One region of the Pseudobacillus sp. 179-B 2D1 NHS genome, then DNA from elsewhere that is predicted to be linked to it. Evidence: riboswitches for the same ligand, from Rfam matches in the RefSeq annotation. Region 1 holds a riboswitch; each other region holds the start of a gene.
What was found. A riboswitch is a leader RNA that binds a small molecule or an ion and turns the genes downstream of it on or off. The one in region 1 is predicted to bind S-adenosylmethionine.
Positions count from the first base shown of each region.

Region 2: linked by a shared signal. The riboswitch ahead of ACH0BF_RS15190 (2-hydroxy-3-keto-5-methylthiopentenyl-1-phosphate phosphatase) and the one ahead of ACH0BF_RS10955 (class I SAM-dependent methyltransferase) in region 1 are both predicted to bind S-adenosylmethionine.
Region 3: linked by a shared signal. The riboswitch ahead of metK (methionine adenosyltransferase) and the one ahead of ACH0BF_RS10955 (class I SAM-dependent methyltransferase) in region 1 are both predicted to bind S-adenosylmethionine.
Region 4: linked by a shared signal. The riboswitch ahead of ACH0BF_RS20880 (methionine ABC transporter ATP-binding protein) and the one ahead of ACH0BF_RS10955 (class I SAM-dependent methyltransferase) in region 1 are both predicted to bind S-adenosylmethionine.

Region 1 is NZ_JBIQDP010000009.1:51,649-59,450, reverse strand. Features, by position in the region: gene ACH0BF_RS10985 (general stress protein) at 1-132, shown strand, start outside; gene ACH0BF_RS10980 (YsnF/AvaK domain-containing protein) at 209-1,186, shown strand; gene pabC (aminodeoxychorismate lyase) at 1,256-2,113, opposite strand; gene pabA (aminodeoxychorismate/anthranilate synthase component II) at 2,115-2,702, opposite strand; gene ACH0BF_RS10965 (anthranilate synthase component I family protein) at 2,699-4,126, opposite strand; gene ACH0BF_RS10960 (AAC(3) family N-acetyltransferase) at 4,282-5,094, shown strand; gene ACH0BF_RS10955 (class I SAM-dependent methyltransferase) at 5,075-5,617, opposite strand; SAM riboswitch class I at 5,698-5,808, opposite strand; gene ACH0BF_RS10950 (pyridoxal phosphate-dependent aminotransferase) at 5,914-7,110, opposite strand; gene ACH0BF_RS10945 (carbon-nitrogen family hydrolase) at 7,207-7,802, shown strand, end outside.
Region 2 is NZ_JBIQDP010000015.1:28,343-36,144, forward strand. Features, by position in the region: gene ACH0BF_RS15180 (2,3-diketo-5-methylthiopentyl-1-phosphate enolase) at 1-734, opposite strand, end outside; gene ACH0BF_RS15185 (1,2-dihydroxy-3-keto-5-methylthiopentene dioxygenase) at 779-1,291, opposite strand; gene ACH0BF_RS15190 (2-hydroxy-3-keto-5-methylthiopentenyl-1-phosphate phosphatase) at 1,359-2,024, opposite strand; SAM riboswitch class I at 2,130-2,233, opposite strand; partial or broken gene ACH0BF_RS15195 (molybdopterin oxidoreductase family protein) at 2,510-4,554, shown strand; gene ACH0BF_RS15200 (MOSC domain-containing protein) at 4,631-5,338, opposite strand; gene ACH0BF_RS15205 (phosphatase PAP2 family protein) at 5,567-6,067, shown strand; gene ACH0BF_RS15210 (hypothetical protein) at 6,170-6,502, opposite strand; gene ACH0BF_RS15215 (YeeE/YedE family protein) at 6,747-7,802, shown strand, end outside.
Region 3 is NZ_JBIQDP010000008.1:162,057-169,858, reverse strand. Features, by position in the region: gene ACH0BF_RS10600 (TetR/AcrR family transcriptional regulator) at 1-233, shown strand, start outside; gene ACH0BF_RS10595 (MMPL family transporter) at 326-2,449, shown strand; gene pckA (phosphoenolpyruvate carboxykinase (ATP)) at 2,503-4,089, opposite strand; SAM riboswitch class I at 4,324-4,483, shown strand; gene metK (methionine adenosyltransferase) at 4,628-5,827, shown strand; gene ACH0BF_RS10580 (gamma carbonic anhydrase) at 5,854-6,381, opposite strand; gene ACH0BF_RS10575 (alpha/beta hydrolase) at 6,516-7,325, shown strand; gene ACH0BF_RS10570 (tetraprenyl-beta-curcumene synthase family protein) at 7,335-7,802, shown strand, end outside.
Region 4 is NZ_JBIQDP010000027.1:50,471-58,272, forward strand. Features, by position in the region: gene mgtE (magnesium transporter) at 1-569, opposite strand, end outside; gene ACH0BF_RS20855 (arsenate reductase family protein) at 786-1,142, shown strand; gene gcvH (glycine cleavage system protein GcvH) at 1,227-1,610, shown strand; gene ACH0BF_RS20865 (toprim domain-containing protein) at 1,722-2,072, shown strand; gene ACH0BF_RS20870 (thioredoxin family protein) at 2,074-2,376, shown strand; gene ACH0BF_RS20875 (hypothetical protein) at 2,531-2,872, shown strand; SAM riboswitch class I at 2,956-3,070, shown strand; gene ACH0BF_RS20880 (methionine ABC transporter ATP-binding protein) at 3,156-4,181, shown strand; gene ACH0BF_RS20885 (methionine ABC transporter permease) at 4,174-4,842, shown strand; gene ACH0BF_RS20890 (MetQ/NlpA family ABC transporter substrate-binding protein) at 4,863-5,708, shown strand; gene ACH0BF_RS20895 (carboxymuconolactone decarboxylase family protein) at 5,869-6,231, shown strand; gene ACH0BF_RS20900 (YuzK family famiily protein) at 6,487-6,648, shown strand; gene sufC (Fe-S cluster assembly ATPase SufC) at 7,075-7,802, shown strand, end outside.

The DNA of each region.
Region 1 (7,802 bases):
AAAGAAGAAGCGGAAAGACGCCAGTTTATTCAGGAGCGACATAAGACAGAGGATAAAACAGACGAATTCCCGGTAGTAGATACCTCTCCTCTTCCGCCTGACCAGCAATCACTTTACAGAAATTACCAGTAAATAAAAGTTTTAATTATATCACAAAGGGTATGTAAAAACCATGGGTCATTAGAACTTTTTATTAGGAGGCTATATTATGAATAACAATAAAAAATTTATCGGCGTTTTTGACAATCAGTCAGAAGTTATTACAAAAATTGATCAACTAAAAGCAGAAGGATACGCAGAAGCAGACATTTATGCGGTCGCTAAAAACGCGGATAATATTTCTATGGTGAGAGGACGTACAGGAGTAGAAGTAGAATCAGCCAATACAGGCGGTTCATGGATGGATAAATTTATGGCTTTTCTATCCGGAGAGGATGAAGTAAGAGGCGGATTAAGAAACATGGGATTAGAGGATACAGAAGTCGATCGTTATTACAATGACATTGACAATGGAAAGATCCTTCTTTACGTAGATAGAGAGTACGATCAACTATATCGTGATCATACTTTAACAGATAGTGCAGATGCTAATCTTGGAGCTAATACTCTCGGTATGAGTGATGTGGCAGCAGATGGCCAGGTAGAAGGCGTCCGCGCTGATAGAGCACCGGAGCTTGATGTAAACAGCCTACATGCAAGTGCAGATTTGAACGATGACTTAACCGATGAACAACGCCTTCGCCTTCGCGAGGAACGCCTTGAAGTAGACAAAGAGCGTATCCAAAAAGGCGAAGTCTACGTGGAAAAAGAGGTCGTAGAAGAGCCACGCACAATTAACGTTAATGTAGAGCGCGATGAGGTGTACGTGGAGCGCCGTCCAGTGAATGATGCTGTTTCCGCACAAGACTCTTCTCCAATTGTTGGTGAGGATGACACCATTCGCATTCCTATCACTGAAGAACGTGTGGAAGTAACTAAGAAACCCGTTGTTTCTGAGGAATTAATTATCGGCAAACGCAAAGTGCAGGACACAGAAACAGTGAGTGACACTGTTAAACGCGAAGAAGCACATATTGCTAAAGAAGGAGATATCGAGGTAGAAGGCCGCGATATGGATGATCCCCTTCTCAACAGATACCATGACGACAATTCAAAGGACCATTTAGATCAACACGATCGTTATTAATAAAAAAACAAATGGTGCCTGTCTTGGGCATAAATTAAAAGAAAACGCTGCTTAATGCAGCGTTTTCTTTTAATTCTGTTGTCTGCTCCACAAAATTTCACGATCAGATGCATAGCAGGAGAAAAGTTTATTTGTCCATGCTCCATGCTTACCGGGAAACCTTTGGCCGTCTATTTGACTAACTGCAGTAATCTCTTGAATGGAGTTCGTAAAAAACACTTCATCCGCCTCTTCCACTTCTATGGGAAGGAACAAACCTTCCTTTACTTCCATTCCGGCTTCTCTTGCCCGGTGCATAATATACTGTCGAGTTACTCCATTTAAAATTCCTGCAGCAACAGCTGGGGTATAAAGCGTGCGCTCCTTTACCCAAAAAATATTGGAAACAACTCCCTCAGCTACATTTCCGGTTTTATTAAGAAAAATCCCTTCTATAGATGGATCGTCTCCTACTTCTCTCTTGCCGGCAATACTGTTTAAATAGTGATGAGATTTCAGCCGCTCATTCAGCTCAGGTGAGTTCCGTCTTGTCGCTAGCCATGTGCCTTTCTTTTCAAGCAGCCCATCAGGTGGTTGAAGCGGTTTTTGAAAAACAATTACATTAGGTGCTTCATAAGCGGCTGTCTGCAAGCCGATTTCACCGTTACCCGCTGAAACATTAAAACGAATATAAGAATGTCTCCATCCATTCACCTGTGATAATTGCTGGAGCAGCTCTGTCGTTTCTATACGGTTAAATTCTTTCTCAATCATTAATGCGCGCAAGCTGCGGTTCAGACGCTCCAGATGATCATCGAGTAAAAAAGGATGATCATTATATATTCGAAAGGTTTCGAATACACCAAGCCCATATAAGAAACCATGATCAAAAGGTGAGATGGCAGCTTGTTCCTTTGATACAATTTCTCCATTGATATAAATAAACACCTTATACCTTCATCCTTGCTTTTCGATAATAGCGAATGAAACTCTGCAGCATTTCTTTCCCGCCATAAGTCATAATGGACTCCGGATGAAATTGTACCCCTTCGATGGGCAGCTCTCTATGACGGATAGCCATAATCTCTCCTTCTTCTGTCCAGGCAGAAACTTCAAAACAACTTGGCAATGTCTCTCTACGCACAATTAACGAATGATAACGGGTAGCTGGAAAGGGATTAGGCAAGCCTTCAAAAATCGTTCGGCCGTCGTGGACCATAGGCGACGTCTTCCCATGCATGAGCCGATCCGCCTGAACCACTTCTCCCCCAAATACTTGGGCGATGGACTGTTGCCCCAAGCACACGCCAAAGATAGGGATTTTACCGGCAAATGCACGAATGGCTTCTAAGCTGACTCCTGCTTCGTTTGGTGTACAAGGACCTGGTGATATCATTAAAAAATCGGGATTCAACTTTCCGATTTCTTCTATAGTAATTTCGTCGTTTCTCTTTACAACTAATTCTTCACCAAGCTCCCCTAAATATTGCACGAGATTATAAGTGAAAGAATCATAGTTATCAATCATTAAAATCATCTGCATTCTCCTCCTGCTTGAACAGGTGACACTCTCTTTTCAGCCATCTCTTTCGCAGTCCAAACGGCTTTGGCTTTTTTCAAGGATTCTTTATACTCGCTTTTTGGGTCAGAATCGATCACAATCCCAGCACCCGCCTGAATGTGGCACATCCGGCCTTGAACGATCATTGTTCGAATCACGATGTTTAATTCCATATCCTCATTAAAACCAATCCAGCCGATTGATCCTGTATACAGGCCGCGCCTAACTGGCTCTAGCTCCTCAATAATTTCCATCGTTCTGACTTTGGGGGCGCCGGTAATGGTCCCACCCGGAAAAACAGCATGAACAACCTCTGCATTTGTTTTTCCCTCAGCAAGCCTTCCACGTACATTAGAAACAATATGCTGGACATGCGAATACTTCTCAATGACCATGAATTCATCCACTTCAACCGAACCGTACGCACTCACTCGGCCCAAATCATTTCGCTCTAAATCAACGAGCATGACGTGTTCGGCGCGTTCTTTTTCATTCTCAATTAATTCCAAAGCAAGCCGCAAATCGTCGTCCTCATCTTTTCCTCGCGACCGAGTGCCGGCAATTGGTCTCGTGCTTAAATTTGTTCCATCTTTTTTGATCAATAATTCTGGAGAGCCCGATACAATTTGAAAATCAGGAGTATGAATATATGCCATGTAAGGAGACGGATTCAACTTCCTCAACTCTTCATACACAGCCATGGCCGGGATGGAAAGAGATTTAGACTGTCGAACAGATAAATTCACTTGGAATACATCTCCAGCAGCGATGTATTGTTTGGTTTTTTCCACTGCCGCCTGGAAAGCTTCCTCCGAAAAAGAGACTTCCAATTCGCCCGTGGCTACGGCTACTTCTAAAGGTTTTTCTTCTTCATTAAAAGAAGCAGTCCATTTTCTTTCTGCTTCATTCAATTTCCTTTCTGCTTCTGCTGCCTCCTCATCTATAACGAGCAACCAGAGTGTTTTTGCCTGATGGTCAAATATAGCCCACTCCTCAAAGATCTGAAAATAAAGAAGCGGCAATCCCAGATCTTCTTCAGCGCAATTCGGTAATTTCTCAATGTAACGAACATAATCATAACTGATGTAACCGATTGCCCCCCCCTGGAAATCAGGCAGGCCTTCTTGCTTAGGCAGCTGATATGTTTTTAACCAACTTTCAAGCTCTGGAAGCGGGACTCCTTTTCTTTTTTCTGTTTGACCGGCAGTCTGAATTTCAATGCCCTCCTCATTTGAAAAAACAACCGCAAGCGGCGACAACCCGGCTACGCTATAACGCCCGCCCCTTCCGCTTTCGAGAAGAACATGATGGGATTCCACCCCAGCTAGCCATTTATATTGATGAAAAAACTTTTCGCTATTATAGGGAATCGTTCGAGAAAACACTCGTCGTTCATTCACTGGTTTTCACCCTTTTCCTTCTTAGTCTTTTTCATCATACTAGACAAAGCGGAAAGAAAAAAGCATGGAAATAGTATTTTTGTTGCAGCTCCTATGCATGGTCATCTCTATCTTTTATAATAGAAGAAAATAGATGAAAATAACGGAGGAAGCTGATGACAGGTAATCGTTTAGTTCAACAAACAGAATCATTCATTACTACAGAGACATTGCAAAAAGACCTTCATTCTCTTGGAATAAAACCTGGTTCGACTGTTATGGTACACTCTTCCCTGCGCTCACTCGGATGGATAGCTGGTGGAGAAGTTACCGTCATTCAAGCATTAATGGCCGCTGTTTCGAATAGCGGGACAATTGTTATGCCTTCGCAGACTACTCATAATACCGATCCAAAATATTGGCAAAATCCGCCTGTACCCGAAGAGTGGTGGCCAGGTATCCGGTATTTTATGCCTGCCTATTTACCAGATATCACTCCTACTGTTGGTATGGGGCGTATCGCGGAATTATTCCGTACGTTTCCCGGTGTAAAACGGAGCCTCCATCCTTCCAGCTCATTTACAGCCTGGGGAAAATATGCTTCCTTCATTATCGATAACCACTCGATTGACTTTGCATTTGGAGAGCAGTCGCCGCTTGCAAGGTTATATGATCTTGATGCATCCGTTTTATTTATCGGTACGGATTACAGCACGTGTACAGCTATGCACCTTGGTGAATTTCGGGCAGATGACGGCCGTAAAGCTTTTGAGCAAGGCTCAGCCATACTAGAAAATGGTGAGCGCATTTGGAAAACTTATATGGAGCTTGAAGAAAACTCTGAACAATTTAATGAAATTGGCCGAGCCTTCGAGAAGGAACACACAATGACAAATGGCACAGTTGCTCAAGCCTCTTGCAAGCTTATCGAAATCCGACCACTCATCGACTTTACGGCTCGTTATCTTACTAACCTTTCAAAGCAATAAAGCGATTCACAACAGCCGGGAACATCGCTCTTTCTGTCAGCTCTATCCATCCCTGTTCCATTGCTTCTGCAAGGGAACGGACTGTTATCTGTTGAACAAATATTGCTTCAAATCCAATTTCTCTTAAAAGATCCCAATAATCGGGGAGGCTTTTAATATAATTTTTTCCCTCTATGTTCTCCAGTGTAATGGCTTCGGCTAAATCGATGATAAGGCGGCCTCCCGGCTTCAGTAAATGAAAACTTTTTCTCAGCCATTCTTCTCCCTCATCCAAAAAATGGATGCCAAGCTGAGCTGCTGCTACATCGAATTGACTTTTTTTAGAAGTAAAAAGGGAAGGAGAAATTACAGTAATCTGAGCTCTTTCACTCACCCATCTTGTTAGTGAAGGAGTTGAAGCTGATCCTATCCATAAAATACTTTCGTTCTGTTGAACGCTAGCTGTTTCTAAAAAACTTTCTGCTGATATAGTCCATTCTAAAATGCGATCTTTTGCAAGTCCTTTCTGGTCTGTCACTGTCATTTTCCATTCCTCCCTTTTTAACAATAAAAACAAAATAAAAAACCTCTTCAGATAAGAAGAGGTTTGGTAGCTATTCCACTCTCTTATCTGTCAGCTTGCGCTGCAAGAATTAGCACCGTGCCTGCATGTATACATACGGGTCGGTTGCCGGGCTTCATCGGGCTTGTCCCTCCACCTGCTCTTGATAAGATATTCGTTTCTATTCAATTCATCAGCCTTAAGCTGGCTGAAGTAAAATTCTATTTATACTCTGAATTTACGCATTAATTTATTAATTCATACGAATTATTACATGATTATAATCGATTGTCAACCTGATTTTTAAAAATAGAAAGTTGCGAAATGCGACGCACGGCTTCTTTGATCTTTTCTTCTGAAGCTACCAATCCAGCGCGGACATACCCTTCCCCGCGTTCGCCGAAGCCAATTCCCGGTGCAAACGCGACGCCTGCTTCTTCAAGTAAAAGGTCACTGAATCCTTCAGAGGTATAGCCTTCTGGCACCTTTAACCATGCAAAAAATGACCCTTCCGGTGCTGTCACTTCCCAACCAATTTCATTCAAGCTATTAATGAGTAAGTCGCGGCGCTTTTCATACATGGCTTGTTGTTTATGCACCTCATCTTGCGGCCCGAGTAAAGCCGCGGCCGCAGCCTCCTGAATGCCGCCGTACAAACTGCAGTGTAAATGATCTTGAATTAAATCTATAGCGGCGATCACGCTCGGGTTGCCAACAGCAAATCCAACTCTCCAGCCTGCCATATTGTACGTTTTTGACATTGTGTAGATTTCGATGCCGATCTCTTTTGCCCCATCAATTTCAAGATAGCTAACCGGCCTTTTCTCATCAAAACCGATCGCTCCATAAGCGAAATCATGAACGATACAAATCCCATGCTGATTAGCAAACTGAATAGTCTCCTCAAAAAAAGCAGCGTCCGCCATAGCCCCCGTTGGATTATTGGGATAATTGATGAACAGCAGCTTTGTCTTTTTCAATATCTCTTCAGGAACATCTTCATACCGGGGAAGAAAACCATTCTCTTCTCTTAGCGGCATCATATACATTTCTGCGCCGGCAAGAGCAATGCCTGACCAGTAATCCGGGTAGCCTGGATCGGGTACAAGCGCTACATCACCTGGGTTTAACAAACATTGTGGAAGCTCAACAAGCCCTGCCTTGCCGCCGATAATAAGGGCTACTTCCCTGGCAGGGTCTATTTCTACCCCATACTCTTTCTGATAAAACTCGGCACAGGCCTCTTTTACATGATCAAACCCTTTAAAAGGTGGATATTTATCGTTGGCAGGATCGTCCACAGCTGTTTTCAACGCAGTCTTTATATGGCTAAACACCGGTTGATCTGGGCTTCCCTGTGCTAAATTTATAATTTCGCGCCCGCCAGTAGAGGCGTCTTTGATCTTTTGGCCCAATTTAGCGAAGAATTGCTCCGGCAGAGCCTGAAGCCGATTAGCTGTTTCAAAAGTCTTCATGTATGCAGCCCCCGCTTTCAAATTATAGTTAATAATGGTATAACGAAAGGGAGAGAAAGTAAAGTAAGAATTTTCGGAAAGGGAAGTGGGGCTGAAATGATATTGAAAACTGCTGTCATCCAAATGGATATTGCTTTTGGCAACCCGCAAGAGAATTACAGGCGTGTGGAAAATTGGCTGCAAAAAGCGGCCGATGAAGGCTGCCAATTAGCAGTGCTGCCTGAACTCTGGACAACAGGTTATGATTTAACACGGCTTGACGAAATTGCAGATAGACAGGCGCAAGAATCCATTGCTTTTTTATCGGAGCAAGCTAAGAAACATCAAATGCACTTGATTGGCGGCTCGATAGCTAACCAAACAGACGATGGTGTAGAAAACACGTTACTTGTAATAAACAAGCAGGGAGAATTATTGAAACAATATAGCAAGCTGCATTTGTTCCGTCTCATGGAAGAAGAAAAGTTTTTGAAGGCAGGAAAAGAAGATGGCTTATTTACACTTGAAAATGAGAAAATGGCTGCATTCATTTGCTACGACATTCGCTTTCCAGAATGGTTAAGAAAGCACGTACTTGCAGGGGCAAATGTGTTGTTTATCCCAGCAGAATGGCCTCTTGCCCGCACAGACCATTGGCGCACATTGCTCATCGCCAGGGCAATTGAAAACCAAAGCTATGTTGTTGGCTGTAA
Region 2 (7,802 bases), on a different contig from region 1:
AAACGAATGTTGTTGTTTTCACGCAAAGTTTGTAGCGTATCTAATCCATAAGCGTGAACGTTAAACAACAGTGCATTCGCTCCCAACTCCTGTGCCCGCTCTGCTTTTTCATGAAGTCTATTTGACCTCCCTGATAAATTCACCGCATATAAAGCACGTTGACCTGTATTCTCGTAATGACGGCCAATAATTTCTTTGGCTGTTGTTATTCTCTTTTCAAAGGGTGTAAGTTCATTGTCAAAAAGAATCTCATCGTCCTTAATCAGGTCAATGCCTCCTGCAAGCAGGTCCTCCAATTGAGAAGAGAAAAAGGACAGATCCCTTCCGATGACTCCCTTAAAAATCGCCATTAATAACGGGCGATCGTGTATATTTAACTGCTCTCTCACACCTTTCACTCCAAACCGCGGACCGGGGAATTGAGAGAGCAGTTCATCATCAAATGTTAGGTCAATTAACTCATGGCCTTCAAAGAAAGAAAGCTTCCCATATACAGTAGTTAAAATAGCGGGAAGATCAGCGGAAAAATTGGCGGATGGATAATGAATCTTTACTGTATCCTTTTCCTCTCCTTTTTCTACTGATACAACTTCTCCTTTATTTTTTTGTAATTGCTGCCGCTCAAGATGTGGAATATCTGTCCAAGAACCGACCGTGAGACCTAAAGCATATTGTTCTGCTTTTTTTTCCTGATCAGAATGTGACGGGAACAGATAAGTAGCTGTTACACCCATGCAATTGTCCTCCTCTGTCATTCTGTGGCTTTGTTCATTAGGTTTTAGTAGACTGGCACCCAGCCCTCTTCTGTTACGAAAATGCGGACGGCAACTACTTTACGGTCGTCAGATAAGGTAAAGTAATGACGGACACTTTCAGGGACTGAAATAAGATCTCCTGGATTCAGATGCACTTCAAAGAACCGGCCATCCTTTCCTTGGATAACGAAAACACCGTGTCCGCTTGCAATAAACCGGACTTCATCATCTGTATGATGGTGTTCACGCTGGAAGTTTTTCAATAGCTCCTCTAAATTTGGAGTATGGTCCGCTAATGAGATCACATCCCACGCTTGGTACCCTCGTCTTTTGGAGATGTCTTTAATTTCCGTATCAAAAGCATCTAAAATCTCCTGTTTCTCTTCATCGCTTAGAATATATTTTTCTTGTAAATGTGCAGGAAGTTTTGAAATGTCCCAATGCTCATAAATAACGTCCTGCTGCTGCAAAAAGGAGACTACCTCTTCTTGTTGTTCAATCACTTCATTTGTTCCCTGAATTTTGATAGTTGTCATGACTATCCCTCCTTATTTTTTATAAATATTCCAAATTTATCTATTAGTCTGTCAAAAGCACAGCTGCTTACTTTATGTTTACTTTTAGTTTCTCTAAAATTTCAATGCAATCATAAAATGTTTCAAATGACTGAAAAGGAATAGAAAGTTCTTTGCACTTTTCCAATAAGTAATCTCTAGCAATAACAGAATCGGCAATTTTTGCTGCTTGTAAGTCTGTCACTGAATCACCAATCACAACGCTGTACATATTCGAATTTGCAGTATGGCGAATGATGGCTGGTTTGCAGCAACCACAATTTTGATTCGGGCATTCTTGATCACAACCGTGCGGCCAGCGAATATGAATATTCTCCCCGCTGAAATCTGCTTCATTACAATATAGTCCAGCAATAGAATCGAACGGCTCAAGCATCGGTTTTACAAAAAAATCAATGCCCCCGCTGACAATATAAAGGGGAATCCCCTGGCTTTTCGTATATTGCACAAACTCGCCGAACCCTTCTCTAATCTGCGCCGTATTTACAACATACTCAACAATGTCTTTTCGAAGGGAAGATGGGAGAAGCGCAAACATGTTTCCGACGCCTTCCTGAATGCTGACAGATTGGGAAAGCACCCCATCTTTCCATTTCTCCCACTCAGGCGGAGCAAATTGCTTCATAATGCTAATGATGTTATCTTTTTTAGTCACTGTACCATCAAAGTCACAAAATATGACGGGTTTTCTCAAGGTGCCACCACTTCTTTCCTTTTACTGTACAACTAAAATTTATATTTATGTTTTTGTAACAAACAAAAAACCTCTTCAATAAGAAGAGGTTTTAATAAACACAACTTCTTATCTTCCAGCGTTTATGCTGTAAGAATTAGCACCGTACTTAAAATAAGCCGGTTGCCGGGCTTCATAGGGCTCATCCCTCCGCCTGCTCTTGATAAGAGTTTATTTCGTATTTTTATATTCCTATAACTTCACTAGGATTATGCCACGTTCTCCAAGACGTGTCAATGTTTTTTTAATAAGTAGACTATTCAATCTTTTATGCTGATAGAAGCCTTTACGGAAAAGAAAGCGAACGATGCCATCAAATATAGCTTGTTTCAAATAGAGAATAGGAAATAAATCAAAAGAAAGCAATCAAATTTTCATAACATTCTAAATGTTCCATTACTGTGTTATAATCGGAAAAGTAATCTTTATGATGGGGGATACTGAATATGCAATCATATATCGACATAGAAAATGGTGTGGTCCCTTCAGTTTGTTCGCTTGACTGTCCGGACCAATGCGGGCTGCTTATACATAAAAAAGATGGGAAGATCGTAAAAATTGCAGGTGATCCTCAACATCCAATAACGAAGGGGAATATTTGCAATAAAGTAAGGAATATGGGCGAACGCCTCTACGATCACAAGAGAATAAAAACACCGTTAAAGCGCACTGAAAAAAAGGAGAAGGCAAGTTTGTTCCTATCAGCTGGCAGGAAGCGATTGAAACGATTGCCTCCCAATGGAAGAAACTTATTACCGCGGAAGGCCCTGAGTCGATTCTTCCGTACAGCTTTTATGGAAATATGGGAAAGTTGAGTGCAGAAGGCATGGACCGACGCTTCTTTTATCACCTTGGTTCAAGTCAGCTTGACCGGACGATCTGCTCTATTGCCGGCTCTGTGGGATACAGCTATACAATGGGCGGAAGCTACGGAACGGACCCTGCGGAAATGGAAGAAACCAAATTATTTGTTATCTGGGGCATCAATGCCGTCAGCACAAACATGCATCAAATGGCGATTGCACAAAAAGCACGTAAAAATGGAGCAAAAATTGTTGTCATTGATGTTCACAAAAACCAGACAGGAAGGATGGCTGACTGGTTCATCCCCATCCTTCCCGGCACAGACGGCGCTCTTGCACTCGGCATTATGCATATCCTTTATAAGGAAAATTTAGTTGACCGCTCATTCCTACAAGAATATACCGTTGGATATGCGGAACTCGAGAAGCATGTAGAACTCTACGAGCCACAGACTGTCTCCGACATCACAGGCGTTCCTGTTGATGATATATATAAACTGGCTCGCATGTATGGCACTGCTTCTCCTTCCATGATCCGTATTGGCAACGGCTTGCAGCACCATGATAATGGTGGAATGATCGTCCGTACGATCGCCTGCCTGCCTGCTTTAACAGGACAGTGGCGAGTAAAAGGTGGCGGTGCCCTTAAATCAAATTCTGGTTACCTAGCTTATAATACGAGAGCACTGCAACGCCCGGACCTTTTAAAACAACCAGCGCGGGTCATCAACATGAACCTTCTGGGAAACGCCCTGCTCGAGCTGGAGAGGCCGATTCGTTCGTTATTTGTCTATAATTCCAATCCAGCCGTTGTAGCACCAGAGGGCAATAAAGTTCGGGCCGGATTAGCACGGGACGACCTGTTCACTGTTGTGCATGATCTATTTTTAACAGAGACAGCCATGTTTGCTGACATTGTGTTGCCAGCGACATCCTCTTTTGAAACCACAGATTTGTATACATCTTATTGGCACAACTATCTTCATTTACAGGAACCGGTCATCCCTCCTTATGGAGAAAGTAAATCGAATCCTGAGGTTTTCCGTTTATTGGCAGAGGCAATGGGATTTGATGAGCAGGCCTTTAAAGACACCGATGAACAGTTAATTGAACAAGCGATAAGTAATGTAGATAATCCTTACTTCCCTGCTATTACCTATGACGAGCTTAAGAACCGGCGCTTTGTGAAGGCAAGAAATATAAGTAAACCGTTAAACAACTTAGGCACACCTAGTGGTAAAATCGAATTGTATTCTGAAAAGATGGAGGCAGATGGCCACCCGGCTCTTCCTACATACACACCGTTAGTACAGGAGCCAGATTTTCCTTTTCTCTTTGTGCCTGGACCGAATCATAACTTTTTAAATTCTACTTTTTCTAATAATGAGAAGCATATAAAACTCGAAAAAACACCTAAGTTATTTATGAACCAGCACGATGCCGACCGATTAGAAATTAAAGATGGCATGATAGTTCGCATATGGAATAATCGAGGAGAATGTGAGTTAACGGCGTCTATAGGCAACCAAGTATTGCCGGGTGTTGTGGTAAGCCAAGGGCTCTGGTCAGACATTTCTGGAAAGAAACACCTTGTCAATTCTTTGACACCGGACCGGATAGCGGATATGGGCGGCGGAGCTGTCTTCTTCTCAGGCCGAGTGAATGTGGAAGCAACAAACGTAAAGTGAACTGATTATTATGAGCAATAAAGACAGCGGGAGTTTCTCAACAGCCTTGGATCACCGGCTTTGCCGGTGATCTTCATTATTCATTCGGTCCAAAAACTCTCTTTCGTATATCGGAAAATTCTCCTTTTTCCACACGCTTATTTAATGTTTTCCTCCAGTTGGGCGCAAGCAAGCCACATTGTGCCAACTCACTTGCTCCTTCTATATTTTGCTTCTCTACATGCATTATTTCATTGCACCTTGCAACGGTCCATTGCGGAAGTGGACGCTCCAATAAAGTAAAGCTGTGGCCTTTTTCTACATAGCCTTCCTTTAGCACACGAAAATACCAGCCGGTCTTTCCGGTATTTTGCAGCAATAATGCCAAATTCTTCATTCCAAAGCGGCGTGCCGGCTTCCAGCAGGGCTGCCTTGGCTGTGATACTTGCACAACGGCCTCCCCAATTTGGAACGTATCCCCAATTGCAATTCCCTCTTCTGTTCGATGTTCCATTAAGAAATTTTCGCCCATGCCGCCCGGAACTAGCCGATGTGTTCCAAGCTCCTTCTCCCAATAAGAATAATGTTCAACAGGATAAGCAAATATAGCTTTTTCAAGGCCGCCGTGATTTTTTAAATCGGCTTGTCCATCTCCCGTTAATTTTGTTTTTCCAAGCCAAATGGGACCTTGCACAGGCTCTTTAAAAATTCCGCTTCTCCACTCTCGTTCCATTGGGTTCTCGGCCTCTTTTTCTCCGATTGTTTTCGGCAAGCCAACAAAGACCTTCTTTAAAAAGGGCTCCATTTCCTCTCCTCCTTTAGCCTTTAAGAAACAGCAGTAATTACTCATTTTTAGAAAGCCTTTCTTTGCATTCTCTCTTTATTCATCCTCTTTTCTCTTATACACTATGAATATACAAGGGTTCGCGAAATTTTGGAAGACAATTGCCAATCACATTACCTAGCAGCTTTTTTAAAACGACTAACAATCAAGAAGAAGCTGAATAAAAGACTTTATATAAAGGAGAAAAAGATGGACCGAAGCCTTTTTTATTATATTAATGGCTTAGCAAGACACAATATGCTCTTAGATAAGATAATGATAGGGCTATCTAAATGGCGCATCTATGCTTTTATATTTCTTATTCTTCTTTCTATTTTCAAAAAAGGACGGAAAATACAAGTGATTTATGCGCTTCTCTCTCTTGCTGCCGCCTTAATAATTAGCCGCATTTTAAAATATATTATCAATCGTGAAAGACCGTTTTTGACGGAAGATGTACACTTACTCTTCCTGAAATCTCCTTCTCCGTCTTTTCCAAGTGACCAGGGGGTTATTTGCGGTCTATTTGCTGCATTTGTGTGGGCTGTTTTTCCAAAATGGCGTTGGCCTGCCGCAATCCTTGCTTTTCTAGTCTCTATTTCTCGTGTATATGTAGGACATCATTACCCATCTGATGTGACCGCCGGATGGTTCATCGGTATCCTATGTTTCATGGCCATTTATGCAATCAAGCCAAAAGAAGACGTTTAAAAAATGATTAATTTTTGTGATATACAATTCTTAACATTCGACACGGGCAGCTTTTCAGCTGCCCGCCTGCATTTATTTCGTTTAAACTTTAAACTTCCCAACTCATCCGTTCATTACCTCAGCTAATATTGCCAGCTGTCTTGATCCTGCCGCCACCTCTTCCATCGTGGCGCTCGACTGTTGGGTTGAATCGGCTGTCTCCTTTCCCCCTGCCGCCGCTTCTTCCGCAACCAATGCTATTTCTTCTACACAATCAGTCATGCTCCAGGCGCTTACTGTACTATCGGATAAATTGCTCGAAACGGTTTTAATACTGTTAACCATCTCCGTTACAGCTGAATTAACTTTATCGATCATCTCGCCGGATGTCTGTATTTGCCCGCTTCCTTGTTCTACTTCTGCATCACCATTTTTTAATGATTCGGCTATAATCACTGATTACCATTCCTGCCTATAGCTAATTAAGCTTTTATAGATCATTCAAGTAGCTTCCAACTGAGTAACGAAAAGGAATCTCACACTCTATTTACATTTCGTCAAAAAAGAGTTATTATAATTAACGTTAATCCCAACTATTTAAATAGGATAAGAGGTGGAATAATTGACACAAACAACTTTACCTACACCGCCGCCAAATTGGGATCATCAATCAACGACGGTCGTTACCCGGCTAAATCCGATGCAAAAGCCGTTGGCATTAGTCGGTATTCTTATAGCAATCATTCTTTTGGCTTCTATTGTAAGTATGACAAACTGGACACAGGGAACCTTATTTATCATCGGCATTGCCTTAGGGGTTACCCTGTTATATGCCCGCTTCGGTTTTACTTCTGCTTTCCGCCGGTTAATGTCGGTTGGAAATGTTCAAGGACTGCAGGCGCATATGATTATGCTGGCGATTGCTTCCGCCCTGTTCGCCATTATACTAGGAACAGGTTTTAGCTTTACCGGTGTCACACCTGCGGGCTATGTGTCGCCGGTTGGTACAAGCTTAATCTTCGGTTCATTTATTTTCGGAATTGGCATGCAGCTCGGAAACGGCTGTGCCTCTGGAACATTGTATCAAGTAGGTGGCGGAGCCTCTTCAATGTTGTTAACACTTCTTGCTTTTATTGCAGGCTCTGTTCTAGGCGCTTACCATTTTACTTTTTGGATGGAGGACACGCCGTCACTGCCGCCTATTTCCTTAGCTGAATCAACTGGACTGGGTTACTTTGGAGCTTTGGTCATTCAATTAATTCTTTTTGCAGCGATCTATTGGATCACCGTGCAAATCGCCAAGAAGAAAAACCCACCAATGATGAAGCCACTGCCAACTACTACCGGATGGAAAAAAGTGTTTCGTGGCTCTTGGCCATTGATCACAGCCGCCGTTGTATTGGCTTTGCTAAATGCACTAACCTTGACTGTTAGAGGAACTCCATGGGGCATTACTTCTGCTTTCGCTCTTTGGGGTGGCAAGGCGCTTATGGCTATGGGAGTGGATGTATCAAGCTGGGGCTTTTTCTCAGGCCCTAATGGTGAGGCACTTAAACAAACCGTTCTAGCCGATTCTACAAGCGTGATGAACTTCGGGATTATTTTAGGCGCTTTTATTTCAGCCGCTTTCCAGGGAACGTTCAAGCCGAAAAAAATTCAGCCGAAAGTCGCTGCGGCTGCCATCGTAGGCGGACTGTTAATGGGTTATGGCTCCCGTCTCGCCTTCGGATGTAATATCGGAGCTTATTTCGGCGGA
Region 3 (7,802 bases), on a different contig from region 1:
CAGAAGAGCTGGTGGGAGAAGTGATGGAGATGCATCAGGCATTGAGCTTACAACTGGAGCGGCTATTTAAGCAAGCGCAGCAGGAAGGGGACATTCGTGAAGATGTACCGTTTGCCATACTGGCGAGTTTATTTTTTCAGCTGATTAATACCCCAAATGTATTGGCATTGCCGATAGAGGAATGGGCTGATTATTTATTTGAAGTTTGGTATAGAGGGAGCGGATTAAATTGAAGCTCCTTTTTAAACAATTATATTTGACACATATGTCGGTTTTAATTTTAAATAAAAAGAAGGAATAAAATTTAACAAAAGGGGGAGGAAAAATGAAAAAAATACTTGGAGCGTTAACTGATTGGATATCAACAAGAAAAGGCATGTGGACAGTCTTAATCATTTGGCTGTTGATTGCAGGGCTGTTAAGTAGCATCGCCCCAAGCTCACGTGATTACAGTGTTTCCTCCATTGAGTCACTCCCAAGCGATTCGCCAGCAATAGAAGCCGCAGAAAAAGTAAACCAGTACTTTCCGAACGATGAGGGCGTGCCAGCTATTCTTGTCTTTAGTGCTGGCAACAAAAAAATTGAAACTGCCGAGCTCGCTAAGGTGGTCAAGGCGATTAAGCAAAAACAAATAAACCATTTAAAGGAAATAGTGCCCTTCGACCAGCTTCCTCCACCCGCACAGAACCAATTTTTATCAAAGGACCGCTCAGCTGCAGCTATTCCATTAAATTTTAAAGAAGGCCTGGAAAATGATCAGTTAAAAAAGGGAATTCAATCAATAACTTCAACAGCTGAAAAGGAAGCAAGCGATCTTCAAGTGCGTGTAACCGGGCCAGCAGGTATTGCAGTAGATACAACTGCGCTTTTTTCTCAAGCAGATATTGTACTCTTGTTGTCCACTGTTGGACTCATCTTAGTATTGCTTATTGTTATTTATCGTTCCCCATTGCTAGCTTTTATCCCATTGCTTGCCTCAGTGGTCGTTTATGCGGTAACCGACCGTATTTTAGGGTTATATGGAAAAGCTGGCTTAGAAATGAGCAGCCAGTCACTGTCTATTATGACGATTTTGCTGTTTGCAGCGGTAACGGACTATTCATTGTTTGTGCTAGCCCGTTATCGAGAAGAATTAAAGCGGCATGAAAGCAAGTTTGAAGCGATGAAACATGCTATGCGCGAGACGGGAGAACCGGTCTTTTTCTCAGGAGGAACTGTGCTTGCAGCTATGCTCGTACTCTTCTTCGCTGTCATTGGGGATTATCAAAACTTTGCCCCAATTTTCGCTACCGTCATGGCTGTTATTATGCTTGCTTCCGTCACGCTGGTTCCTGCATTATTTGTGTTGTTTGGCAGAAAAGCATTCTGGCCGAAGGTACCGAAAGCAGGGGACAAAACTGAAAGAGATAGCGGGTTCTGGAACCGGATCGCCCGGATAGTGTCAACAAAGCCGATTGCTATTGGCAGTATCGTTATCGCGCTGTTACTGCTAGCTTCACTTAATGTATTAAATGTTAAATATGAATTTAACACGTTAAAATCCTTTCCGGACAATATGCCGTCACTTGAGGGATATGAAATCATTGAACAAAAATTTGCGGCAGGAGATCTTGCTCCCACAATAGTCTTATTTGAAGGAACAGGAGATATGACAAAGCTTACGGCCGAGCTTGAGAAGCAGGAGAATGTGGCTAAGGTACGGCTCCAAGCTTCAACAGAGAATAATAAAGCGCATGAATTGTCGTTATCATTCAACGGAAGCCCCTATGAACGGCCGGCTATGGATGCGCTTGCCAGTCTGCGAAAGAAGTCAGAGAAGGTCATTGCTGATTCCGGAGCAAAGGGAACCCTTTATTTCGCTGGAGAGACAGCAGAGAAGCTGGATGACCGTACGTTAAACAGCCGTGATCTTAAAGTAATTGTTCTGCTGGAAACACTATTGATTTTTGTCATGCTGGTGATATTGACCCGTTCCGTTAAAATGCCCCTGTACATGGTCGGTACCATTCTGCTTTCATTTTTAGCTGCCCTTGGTATTGGGATGTTTTTAACAAATATGCTATTTGGCATTGATGCCATCAGCACAAGGGTGCCGCTTTACTCATTTATCTTTCTTGTCGCACTGGGCATCGATTATAATATTATTTTAGTATCACGCTATATGGAAGAGCGAAGCAGCCATTCTTTAAAAAAAGCAGTCAACACTGCTGTTGCTAAAACAGGGGGGGTTATTTCGTCTGCCGGCATTATTTTAGCTGCGACCTTTGCCGTATTAATGACACAGCCAATAGAAATTTTATTTGTCTTTGGTTTTATTGTCGCCGTCGGAATATTAATTGATACATTTATCGTGCGCGGTTTGCTGCTGCCGGCTTTACTTATGATCTTTGAAAAAGATCGGGCAGACACGCATTCAGAAAAGGAACCTGTTCGAAAAGCGGACAGTTAAAGTCATATACAAAAAGAGGCCTCTGCTATTTAGCAGAGGCCTCTTTTTGTATATTAGATTTGTGGTCCGCCAAGTTCAATAATTTCCTTTGAGACGTTGGAGAACTTCTTGAAGTTTTCACGGAACTTGCCAGCAAGCTCTGCTGCTTTTGTCATGAAAGCATCTTCATCAGCCCATGCCTTGCGCGGAATGAGAACATCATCCGGCACACCAGGTACATGAAGAGGAATTTGCAAGCCGAATGTTTTTGTCGTATACGTTTCTACGTTATTTAATTCGCCTTCGAGAGCTGCTTGGACCATAGCACGTGTATACGCAAGCTTTACGCGGGAACCAACGCCATACTCGCCACCAGTCCAGCCAGTGTTTACAAGGAACACTTGAACGTTGTGCTCATCAATTTTCTCACCAAGCATTTCCGCATAGCGTGTAGCTTCAAGCGGAAGGAATGGTGAACCGAAGCAAGTAGAGAATGTTGCTTGCGGAGAAGTGACACCGCGCTCTGTACCGGCAAGTTTAGATGTATAGCCGCTTAAGAAGTGGTACATCGCTTGCTCTTTAGTTAGCTTGCTGATTGGAGGCAGTACGCCGAATGCATCAGCTGTTAAGAAAATAATTGTATTTGGATGGCCAGCTACGCTTGGATCAACAATGTTATCCATTGCTTGTAGCGGATAAGCGGCACGCGTGTTTTCTGTCAGGGTGTTATCATCGTAATTTGGAATGCGAGACTGTTCATCAAGCACTACATTTTCAAGAACCGAGCCGAAACGGATGGCATCAAAGATTTGTGGTTCCTTCTCACGGGAAAGGCCGATTGTTTTTGCATAGCAGCCGCCCTCAATGTTAAATACACCATTAGAAGACCAGCCATGTTCATCATCGCCGATTAAGCGGCGGTTCGGGTCTGCACTCAAAGTTGTTTTCCCTGTACCAGAAAGACCGAAGAATAGGGCCACATCACCTTCATAGCCAACGTTGGCTGAGCAGTGCATAGACAGAATATCATTTTCAGGAAGCAAGTAGTTCATTACAGAGAAGATCGATTTTTTCATTTCTCCTGCATATTCCGTTCCACCGATCAAAACGATACGGCGCTCAAAAGAAATGATAATAAATGCTTCTGATTTTGTTCCGTCTACTGTAGGGTCTGCTTTAAAGTTCGGAGCAGATACGATTGTGAAGCCTGCTTGATGATCTTTTAATTCTTCCTCAGTTGGACGAATGAAAAGTTGATGAGCAAACAGATTATGCCATGCATATTCATTGATCACCTGAATTGGTAAACGATGGGTTGGATCTGCCCCTGCAAATCCTTTGAAAATAAACAATTCTTCTTGTTCCTTTAAATAATTGATCACTTTAGTGTATAATTGATCGAAGACTTCAGGGGAAATTGGTTCGTTAACCGGTCCCCAATCAATTTTGTCCTTTACTGAAGGCTCTTCAACGATAAATTTATCTTTAGGAGAACGGCCAGTATATTTTCCCGTTTCAGCACATACTGCTCCAGAAGCAGTTAACACGCCCTCTTTACGATTAAGTACTTTTTCTACGAGCTGCGGCACAGATGGCTGCATTGTTACGTTATCACCTTTTAAAAGTTCCAAAATTTCACTTGAAACACTTACAGTCTTCATAAATTAATAACCATCCTTTATCTGAAATTAAATAATTGTTATCGCATTATTTGTTCAAAAATAGTATAACACATTACATTTAATAGTCTATACTATTCACTTATTTTTTTGCGACTTTTTTTATTTACAGATTGTCCGATTTCCTATAAAAGAAACCGAAAAAATGAAGAGATTTTATACGAAACCAGTTGACATTGTCGAACGGATTTCGTATGATGTAACCTTGAACGGATACTCTTATCCTGAGCTGGCGGAGGGACAGGCCCGATGAAGCCCGGCAACCTGCTTGATTGTGATTGGTAGTTATATCGACTGCCGGCACTTATACAATATAAGTTTGTACTCAAGACAAAGGTGCTAACCTGCAGCAAGGGCAAACCTTGAACGATAAGAGTGAAAGGCCTATGTTGATAAGACCAACCTTTCCTCTCTTTATTTCAGGAGGGGTTTTTTTATTTTAAAAGGGTAAACTTAGGGGAAATGAGTACCGTACCATTATCGATCGGCAGTAAGTTGATCATTTTAAGGAGGAAGTTTCATGACTAAAAATCGTCGTCTCTTTACTTCAGAGTCAGTCACTGAAGGGCATCCGGACAAAATTTGCGATCAGATTTCCGATGCTATCCTAGATGAAATCTTATCAAAAGATCCAAATGCGCGTGTCGCAGCGGAAACATCTGTTACAACTGGACTCGTACTCGTAGCAGGGGAGATTACAACCTCTTCGTACGTGGATATTAATAAAATTGTTCGGGAGACAGTTAAGGAAATTGGCTACACTCGTGCAAAATACGGTTTTGATGCCGATACATGCGGTGTGTTGACATCCATTGATGAGCAGTCACCTGATATTGCAGCGGGTGTGAACGTGGCTCTTGAAGCACGTGAAGGCCAAATGAGCGATGAAGAAATTGAAGCGATTGGTGCGGGTGACCAAGGCTTAATGTTCGGTTTTGCTTGTAATGAAACAGCAGAATTAATGCCGCTCCCGATTTCATTGGCTCATAAATTATCCCGTCAATTAACGAGAGTTAGAAAAGAAGAAACGTTATCGTATTTACGTCCAGATGGTAAAACTCAGGTAACAGTTGAATATGATGAAAACGACAAGCCAGTAAGAATCGATACAATTGTTATTTCGACACAGCATCATCCGGAAGTTGCGCTTGAACAAATTCAAAGCGACTTGCGCGAGCATGTCATTGACCCGATGGTCCCTGCAGAATTAATCGATGAACATACAAAGTTCTTTATCAATCCAACAGGCCGTTTTGTTATCGGCGGACCTCAAGGAGATGCGGGCTTAACAGGCCGGAAAATTATCGTGGATACATACGGTGGTTATGCACGCCATGGAGGCGGAGCATTCTCCGGTAAAGATCCAACAAAGGTAGACCGTTCAGCAGCTTATGCAGCTCGTTACGTAGCAAAAAATATTGTTGCGGCCGGCCTTGCTGATAAATGTGAAGTCCAGCTCGCCTATGCGATTGGTGTAGCTCAGCCTGTTTCAATTGCTGTCGATACGTTCGGCACAGGAACGGTTTCTGAAGATGTGCTTGTTGAACTTGTTCGCAATAATTTTGATCTGCGTCCAGCGGGCATTATTAATATGCTTGGACTGCGTCGTCCAATTTATAAACAAACAGCCGCTTATGGACATTTTGGTCGTACAGATGTGGATCTTCCTTGGGAAAGAACAGACAAAGCTGAAATCTTAAAAGATCAGGCATCAAATTAATAAGCAGCAAAAAGCCTGGAGACTCTTTAACGGTCTTCAGGCTTTTTTTGTATGCTTTTATAGTACTGTCCTTTTTCTACGTACTCTCTGACAATGCGCTCCATATCTTTTCTGTCTTCCTCATTCACTGGGCGAATCACTTTTGCCGGCCGGCCAAATGCCACGGAGTGAGGAGGAATGACTTTTCCCTGGGGAACAAGACTACCGGCCCCGATAAATGCTCCTTCACCAATTTCTGCATTATCAAGAATGATGGAACCCATACCGATTAAAGCTTTTTTTCTAATTTTACAGCTGTGCAAAATAACTTGATGGCCGACTGTGACTTCATCTTCAATAACAAGCGGGTTGTTCGGGCTTTGATGCAATACAGAATTATCCTGAATGCTCACTTTTTTGCCGATTACAGTCGGGGCTACATCCCCGCGAATAGAAGTATTAAACCAAATATTTGTTTCTTCGCCAATAGTTACATCTCCCGTAATTGTTACATAATCGGCGATATAAGCAGAATCAGCAACAATAGGAGTTTTATTGTTATAAGGATAGATCATTTTTTCTCTCCTCCTTTTATGTTTCCTGCAACAGAAAGCAGGATGGACTTGCTTATTATTTTATCTAAAACGATTTGATTTGTATAATAGAAGACAAACGTATAGGATTACAAAAAGCCGGAGGAAGATGCTTGATGTGGAAATGGGAAACAGAACAACAGCCGAAAGGTGTCATCGTTATGATTCATGGGGCGATGGAGCATCATGGCCGTTATGGTTGGCTGATTGAAATGTGGCGCAGAAACGGCTTTCATGTAGTGATGGGCGACCTGCCCGGCCAAGGCATGACATCGAGAGCTAAAAGAGGACATATTTCATCATTTAATGAGTATATAGAGGAAGTAAAAGACTGGGTGCAGGCAGCGTATCAATTTGATTTGCCTTTATTTATATTAGGACATAGCATGGGAGGGCTAATTGCTATTCGTCTGCTGCAGGAGATGGAAGTGGAGACAGCAGGCGTGATTTTGTCATCGCCTTGTCTCGGTATGAATCATACGCCACCTAAAGTAATGGATATTCTATCGCACGGTTTGAATTCACTCTCGCCCTCAGTGAAGTTTTCTTCCGGACTGACAGTTGAAATGGCGACAAGAAATGAAGAGGTAAGACAAGCAGATAAAGAAGATTTGCTTTATGTAAATAAAGTGTCAGTTCGCTGGTACCGCGAACTGCTTCAAGCCATCAAGACGGCTGATTTAAAGACAGGGGCAGTGCCTGATGTTCCGCTTCTTGTCATGCAGGCGGGGGATGACTTGATTGTCGATAAAAAAAGCGTCAGAAAATGGTTTCACCGGCTCGATTTGTCAGAGATGCATTATAAAGAGTGGCCGGGACTCTATCATGAAATATTTAACGAGCCAGAGAGAGAGGAAGTTTTCCATTATGCGAAAGGGTTCGTGGAAAATCGGTTGCGTTTACTAGGATATGTGATTGAGGAGTGAGGTGACACAATGCCTGTACCAGTAACGCCGCTTCATCTAATGCACAATATTTATAAAAAAGTGTTTCCTGTCGTGCATGAACAGCTGCAATATTGGAAAGAGAAAGCAGGGATGATTCCAAATAAAGAACTGCGCCGCCAGGCTCTCTCCAGCATTGAACATAAGACGTTTCATTGCGAAGGAGGAGCTGTGCTGGCATTATTGTCGAGAGACCGGCTCGTTCAGGCTGTCCGCTTTATTGTTACCTACCAGACCATCAGTGATTATCTCGACAATCTTTGTGACCGCAGTACGTCCCTTGATCCAGCTGATTTTGCTGCGCTTCATGAATCGATGGAAGATTCTCTGACGCCGGGCGTCCCGCTTCGTGATTACTACCGTGGCCGGATGGATCAAAACGATGGCGGTTACTTATCTGAGTTAGTGACCACATGTCAGTCTGTGCTCGCTGGAATGAAGGGGTATGAGGTGATTGCC
Region 4 (7,802 bases), on a different contig from region 1:
ATGACAAGATCCCGATAAGAGACTGTACCAGCCAGCTTTTCTTTTTCATCAAGCACGTAAATAATGAAAAGCGTTTCAGAGTACATAGCATGAACACGTGCTTTTTCTACTGCATCGGCAACGGTATCCTCTAGATGCACAGCGAGGTACCGATTTGTCATCATACTGCCTGCCGTGTTTCGCTCATAGCTCATCATTCGTTTTAAATATTTGGCTTCACTATCATTTATCTCTGATAAGAAACTATCAAGATCGGCTTTTGGGAAGTGAAGTAAAAGAGAAGACAATACATCGGTGTCCAGAAGGGAGAGAACTTTATTTGCTTTGGCAGGACCGATTTTTCCCAGCAACTCAAGTTGTTTCAGCTGATTAAACTTTTGTATCATACTGGCGATAGAAGCTTCATTAAGATGTTCTAGCATGGAAGCTCGATGCTTTTCGGGAAGGTTTTGAAAAATAGCGGCTAAGTCATAAGGTTTCTTGCTCGTGAACATGTCATTGATCTCTTGATATTTTTCTGCTTTCAGCTTTTCGATAACGAACAGTGTATCGTCTTGTATTTTTTTCATGATCAACACCTCCGTCATCAACGCTATTCCCTATAAAGGAATTTAAAAACCATTTTTGAGTAATTTTGGATATTGGTTATGGAGGGGAAGAATAGCTGAAACTTTGTCTTTTATTAAAAAAGCAGGTATATTTTAATTAATAGAGCAGGAGAATTGAAAACGGTGGCGAAAACATTTTAAAGCCGAGCACTGTGTAAATAGGAGGCTGATTGAAGAGTGACATTAACATTTTACTGGTATCCGAAGTGCGGAACATGCCGCAATGCAAAAAAATGGCTGGAAGAACATAATGTTGATTTTCGGGAAATACATATTGTGGAACATCCGCCTTCCAAGGAAGAATTGAAAGACTTATATAAAAAAAGTGGACTTGAATTGAAAAAGTTTTTTAATACGAGCGGCAAAAAGTATCGCGAGCTTGGATTAAAGGACAAAGTAAGCACCGCTTCCGACGAGGAATTACTGGAATTGCTCGCTTCCGATGGCATGCTTATTAAGCGCCCTCTTACTACTGATGGTGACAAAGTGACTGTTGGGTTTAAAGAGGAAGAATTTGAAAAACAATGGTTGTAAAGTGTGCGTAAAGCTTATTTTTCTTGCTTTATGCCTTTATAATAAGTAAAGTTTTAATTGAAATCAGGTAATGGAGGGATTTATATGAGCACACCGAAAGAATTACGTTATTCAGAAGAGCATGAATGGGTAAAAACAGAAGGGGATACCGTCCGTATCGGCATTACGCATTTTGCGCAATCAGAACTTGGCGACATCGTGTTCGTTGAGCTTCCATCTGTAGGAGATGAAATCACAGCTGACGAACCATTTGGTAGTGTTGAATCTGTAAAAACAGTTTCCGAGCTATATGCTCCTGTCAGCGGAAAAGTTGTTGAAGTAAATGAAGAGCTTGATGATAATCCTGAATTCGTTAATGAATCACCATATGAAAAAGCATGGATGATCGTTGTCGAATTATCTGATACTGCGCAGCTGGATAACTTAATGACAGCTGAACAGTATGATGAAATGACACAAGAAGATTAATGAAATGAGAAAAGGACACTTCCGGTTTAGGGAGTGTTCTTTTGCAATTTCTTACTAAATAAAGGACAATTAAACTGTGAGGCAAGATATTCAGACGGTGGAGGGATATTCATGCGTACAGAAAAAACAATCGTTGTAGAAGGGGCTTCGGATCGGAAGAAAGTACAAGAAATTGTAAATGAGCCGGTGGACATCATTTGTACGAATGGAACAATCGGGCTGAGCCGGCTGGATGAGTTAATTGAAAGCTTGGAAGGACAAGATGTATATATCCTTGTTGATGCAGACCGCGCCGGGGAAAAGCTGCGTCAGCAATTTATCCGTGAATTTCCCGAAGCTCACCATTTATACATTGACCGTGTCTATAAAGAAGTCGCTACTGCTCCTTACCGCCATCTGGCTTCTGTATTATTAAGTGCCAACATTGATGTACATGGGGAGTTTTTACAAAAGGATGGATGAAATGCAAAAGGAACAAAATATAAACGAATTAATCAGGACGAATCACTTAGTAGCCATCTATGCGTATACACCGCTGTGCGGAACGTGCCAATTAGCTGGAAAGATGGTCGACGTTGTCGAGAAGGTAGACAACGGCTTTATATGGGCCCGCATGGATGTGAATTATCATGAGAGCTTTGCGATTCATCATGCGATTGAAAGTGTCCCATGTCTGCTTATATTTAAAGAAGGGGAATTAAAGGAAAAGATTTATGCCTTTCAGTCGGTTCCTCATATATATGAGAAGTTAAGTCAATATATATGATTGCTGCTTCCTACAGGGAGGCAGTTTTTTATATAGGCATGTTTGACGAAATATGCGAATGAGTGCGCACTTTGTCGAGTAATTAATAAAGGAGATTTCCTCCTCTGCTTGGAAGTTATTAAGTAAAGCTAAAGCGAACAGAGGGGGAAATAAAATGAAAGAGAAATTGTTAGCTGTACAGGCAGCTTGCCATGGTAGAACGCATATCTGGCCATTGCTCCCGCTCGAACCTGTACACGTGCTGCTGGTAGGAGAAAGTGAGAGCTGGCTGCTCGTGATCAGCCATCAGGGAATGCAGCTTTCAAATAGCAGCACGGATCATTGGCATTTACGGTTGAGGGGTGGGCTTGAACCGCTCTTAGAGGGGCAGGGTCAGCTGCGCTTGTATGAAGCGATGGGGGCAGTCGAGGTGTCAGGATTTTACCGGGTTAAGCTTTGGTTTGAATCGTTCCTTTGGTTATGCCGCCCTTATTATGAAAAGTTTGATACAGCATAAAAACATTTTTTTAAAGAATAATTGACAATTTTCGTAGAATAATGATAAAATCAAATCCATTAAGAACAACATATTGCATACAGCTCTTATCAAGAGAGGTGGAGGGATGTGCCCGATGAAGCCCGGCAACCGTCAACAGCGAGCGCTTGTTGAAAAGGTGCCAATTCACACAAAGCGTTTTGCTTTGGGAGATGAGAGAAAGGAATCTACTAAAGAACACCTTTCTGCTCATTTTGCAGAAAGGTTTTTTATTTTTTCGGGTGGAATGGAGGAAAACCGCCGCATGATTTCAATAAAAAATGTAAAAAAAGTCTTTTCCACAAAAAATGGAAAAGTGACAGCAGTAGATAATATTGACTTAACGATAGATAAAGGCGAGATTTTTGGTGTAATTGGTTACAGTGGAGCTGGGAAAAGCACACTTATCCGGATGCTGAACGGTCTTGAAAATCCGTCTTCGGGCTCTGTTGTTGTTGCGGACCGGGAGATATCAAAAATCCGGGGAAGCGAGCTGCGTCAGGCGCGCCAGGAGATCGGCATGATTTTCCAGCACTTTAATCTTCTTTGGTCAAGAACGGTGCGAGATAACATTGCCTTTCCGCTAGAAATTGCGGGTGTGTCGAAAGAAGAGCGCCTTAAGAAAGTGGATGAGTTGATTAAATTAGTTGGTTTGGAAGGAAGAGAAGACGCTTATCCTTCACAATTGAGCGGCGGACAGAAGCAACGCGTCGGTATTGCCCGGGCGCTCGCAAATGACCCGAAAGTTCTGTTGTGTGACGAGGCTACCTCAGCACTTGATCCGCAAACAACGGATGCTATTTTAGATCTGCTTGTTGATATTAATAAACGTCTTGGATTAACAATTGTGCTCATCACTCATGAAATGCATGTCATTCGGAAAATTTGCCATCGGGTGGCAGTAATGGAAGCAGGCCGTGTCGTAGAACTTGGTTCGGTGCTCAACGTTTTCAAATCGCCCGAGCAGCCAATTACAAAGCGGTTCGTTCAACAAGTGACCGAGCCAGAAGAATCAAAAGAAACCATAGAGCACTTGCTTGAACAGTTTCCAAATGGCAAGGTAGTCAAGCTTACTTTTATTGGTGAAAGTGCAGAGCAGCCAATCATTACGAATTTAATCCGTCAATTTAACATAGCGGTAAATATCGTCCAAGGGAAAGTGTCGCAGACGCAAAACGGTGCGTATGGTTCACTATTCGTTCATTTAACGGGTGAACCAGAGGAAGTGGCACAAGCAGTGGCCTATCTCGACAAGCAAGAAGTCAGCTCGGAGGTGATCCATCATGCTTGAACAATGGTTCCCTAATGTTGATTGGGAAAAAATGTGGGAAGCGACAAATGAAACCCTTTATATGACGGGTATATCCGTGGTGGCTACCTTTATTTTGGGCATACTCCTTGGTCTGCTGTTATTTTTGACAGCTAAAGGAAATATATGGAGCAATAAAGTAATTTACAGCATTGTCTCTGCTTTTGTTAATATTTTTCGTTCCATTCCTTTCATTATATTGATTGTTTTATTAATTCCATTTACAAAAGCGCTTATCGGTACAATGATCGGTGAAAATGCGGCACTGCCAGCCCTTATCATCGGGGCAGCTCCTTTCTATGCGCGCATGGTTGAAATCGGCCTGCGTGAAATTGACAAAGGAGTCATTGAGGCAGCGCGAGCAATGGGAGCAAAAACGAGTACGATTATCTTTAAAGTACTGCTTCCTGAATCAATGCCAGCGCTTGTTTCTGGGATTACTGTTACAGCGATCGCTCTGGTTGGCTACACGGCCATGGCAGGTGTGATTGGAGCTGGCGGTCTGGGGAATCTTGCTTATCTGGATGGATTCCAGCGCAGCCGGAATGATGTCACTTTGGTTGCTACGATTATTATTTTAATCATTGTGTTTGTGATTCAATTGATTGGTGATCTTATTACTAATAAGTTAGATAAAAGATAAATTTTAGGAGGGGAAGAAAGATGAAAAAGTGGTTGCTTACTTTGTTAACTGCAGTAGTTGTGTTTGCGTTGGCTGCCTGTGGCGGCTCAGATGATAAGAAAGATGAGAAAGCAAAAGAAGGCGGCAAAGAAGATAAGGAAATCGTTGTTGGTGCTTCGAACGTACCACACGCGGTGATCTTAGAAGAAGCTAAGCCGTTGCTTGAGAAAAAAGGTTATGATCTGAAGGTTGAAACATTCCAAGATTATGTATTACCGAACAAGTCTTTAGAAGAGGGAGATTTGGATGCTAACTATTTCCAGCATATCCCTTATCTTGAGTCTCAAAAGAAAGAGCATGGCTATGATTTTGTAAATGCTGGCGGCATTCATATTGAACCGATCGGTGTATATTCTAAGAAATATAAAACCCTTGAGGAACTTCCAAAAGGGGCAACTATTTTAATGAGCAGCTCGGTTGCAGACCACGGACGTATTTTAACCATGCTTGAAAAAGAAGGACTCATTAAATTAAAAGACGGCGTAAAGAAAGAGGAAGCGACAGTTGAAGATATCGCGGAGAACAAAAAAGATTTGAAGTTTGATTATAATTATGAAGCCGCTCTTCTTCCACAGGCCTATAACAACGGAGAAGGCGATGCAGTTCTCATTAACTCTAACTATGCAATCGATGCTGGTTTAAATCCGTTAAAGGATTCAATCGCTATTGAAGACAAAGATTCACCATACGTAAACGTTATTGCTGTCCGCAAGGGCGATGAAGACAAAGAAAAAATCAAAGCGCTGGTAGAAGTCCTTCATTCAAAAGAAATTCAGGATTTTATTTTGAAAGAGTGGGGCGGAGCAGTCGTACCGGTTAACAAATAAAGATAAAAACACCTGCAAGGAGTCCCTTGCAGGTGTTTTTATCTTTCATCGTAAAGGCCAGTTCTCTGTTTGGCTGAAAAATCTTTTCTTATTCTTTATTTGAATAAAGCTTTTTTACTTGCTGCATATTAAAAAAGATAAAAACAGAGGAGGCTATCCTATGGACAGAGAAGTTTTAACATCAACAGAAGCAGCGTTATTAGAATATAAAGAGGGGCTTGGCACATTTACAAAAAAAATGCCTGGGCTCGCTGGTCATTTTAATGCATTTACGGCAGAGTGTTTTAAGGAGGGAGAAATCGGCCAAAAAGAAAAGCAGCTGATTGCTCTCGGCATTAGCGTCTATTCACAAGATGAATATTGCATCCTTTATCATGTGAAAGGCTGCTTGGATCAAGGGTGCAGTGAACAGGAAATTTATGAATCGCTTGGTGTGGCCGCAGCTTTTGGAGGTGGGGCGGCAATGAGCCAGGCAGTAACACTTGTACAGGAAGCGATCGATGAATTAAAAGTAAATCATTAAAACGACAGAATGGGGACTCTTTCGGAAAATTAAGAATCAAGCAGGATATGGTTTAAATTTTGAGAATGGGGTTATATAAAAGACAGGAAGCACGCAAAATCACGCGTGAGCAGGTAAGAGCAGTTCATATGCCTTTTGTGAAAAAAAGGAAAGACTGTTACGATAGTTCCTGTAAGAAAATTTCATTCTAAAAACCGAAAGGATTGATTCCCCATTAACTCGTTAAACTCACTGAATTTGCAGTACACAGACAGTATGGAAAAGGCTATGCATGGATCCCGTGGAGTTGGATATGAGGTGTACCGCCAAAATCATGAAGTGAGAATGAATGTTGAACGTCAACGTGAAGAGGAATATGTGGAGAGCCGACGAATGGTTGCTGATCACAACCGTAAATTTACGAACCATCTTTCATAATAAAATTGCATATAAGTAAACCTTCAAATTTAGCGTATGAGCCGACTTTGAAGGTTCAAAACAAAATTACCGCAAATATTGAAAACGACTGTCTTTGAAGCCATAAAACTCGCCAGGAGCGAAATTGCTATAGCAATAAAGAACGCGGAAGTTTGCCAACCATCTGAAAGCCAGCACACATGCTGGCTTTTTCTATGATTCAAAAAGAAAATCTATTGTAAATAAGATAAATAAACAAGGGAGAAACTAAGAAAAATGGCTCCCATTTCCCTTGATTTCATATGAAGGATGAACTATCATCAAATATCCGGGACAATTCAGTCAGACCGGTTGAATATAATTTTCATTTGTTATAAGATTGTAATGAGAATAAATTGAGAATGATAATAAACATCGATTTGCTTCGATGATTACGGAGGTATGGACATGACAGCTTCAACATTAACAATTAAAGATTTACACGTATCCATTGATGGAAAAGAAATCTTAAAAGGTGTAAATCTTGAAATAAAAGGTGGAGAGTTCCACGCAATTATGGGACCAAATGGAACAGGTAAATCCACTTTATCTGCAGCTATTATGGGTCATCCTAAATATGAAGTAACGAGCGGAAGCATTGAATTGGACGGAGAGGATGTTCTTGAAATGGAAGTAGACGAACGCGCGCGTGCCGGTCTCTTCCTTGCTATGCAATATCCAAGCGAGATTAGTGGAGTAACGAATGCCGATTTCCTTCGCTCTGCTATTAATAGCCGCCGTGAAGAGGGAAATGAAATTTCTTTAATGAAATTTATCCGTGAAATGGATTCAAAAATGGATCTATTGGAAATGGACCAAGACATGGCACAACGTTACCTAAATGAAGGCTTCTCAGGCGGGGAGAAAAAACGTAATGAAATTTTACAATTGATGATGATTAAACCGAAAATCGCGATCCTTGATGAGATCGACTCAGGGCTTGATATTGATGCTTTAAAAGTAGTAGCTAAAGGAATCAATGAAATGCGCAGCGAAGATTTTGGCTGCTTAATGATCACTCACTATCAGCGTCTTCTTAACTATATTACACCTGATGTAGTTCATGTTATGATGCAAGGCCGTGTCGTGAAATCAGGTGGAGCAGAGCTTGCTCAACGCCTTGAAGCGGAAGGGTA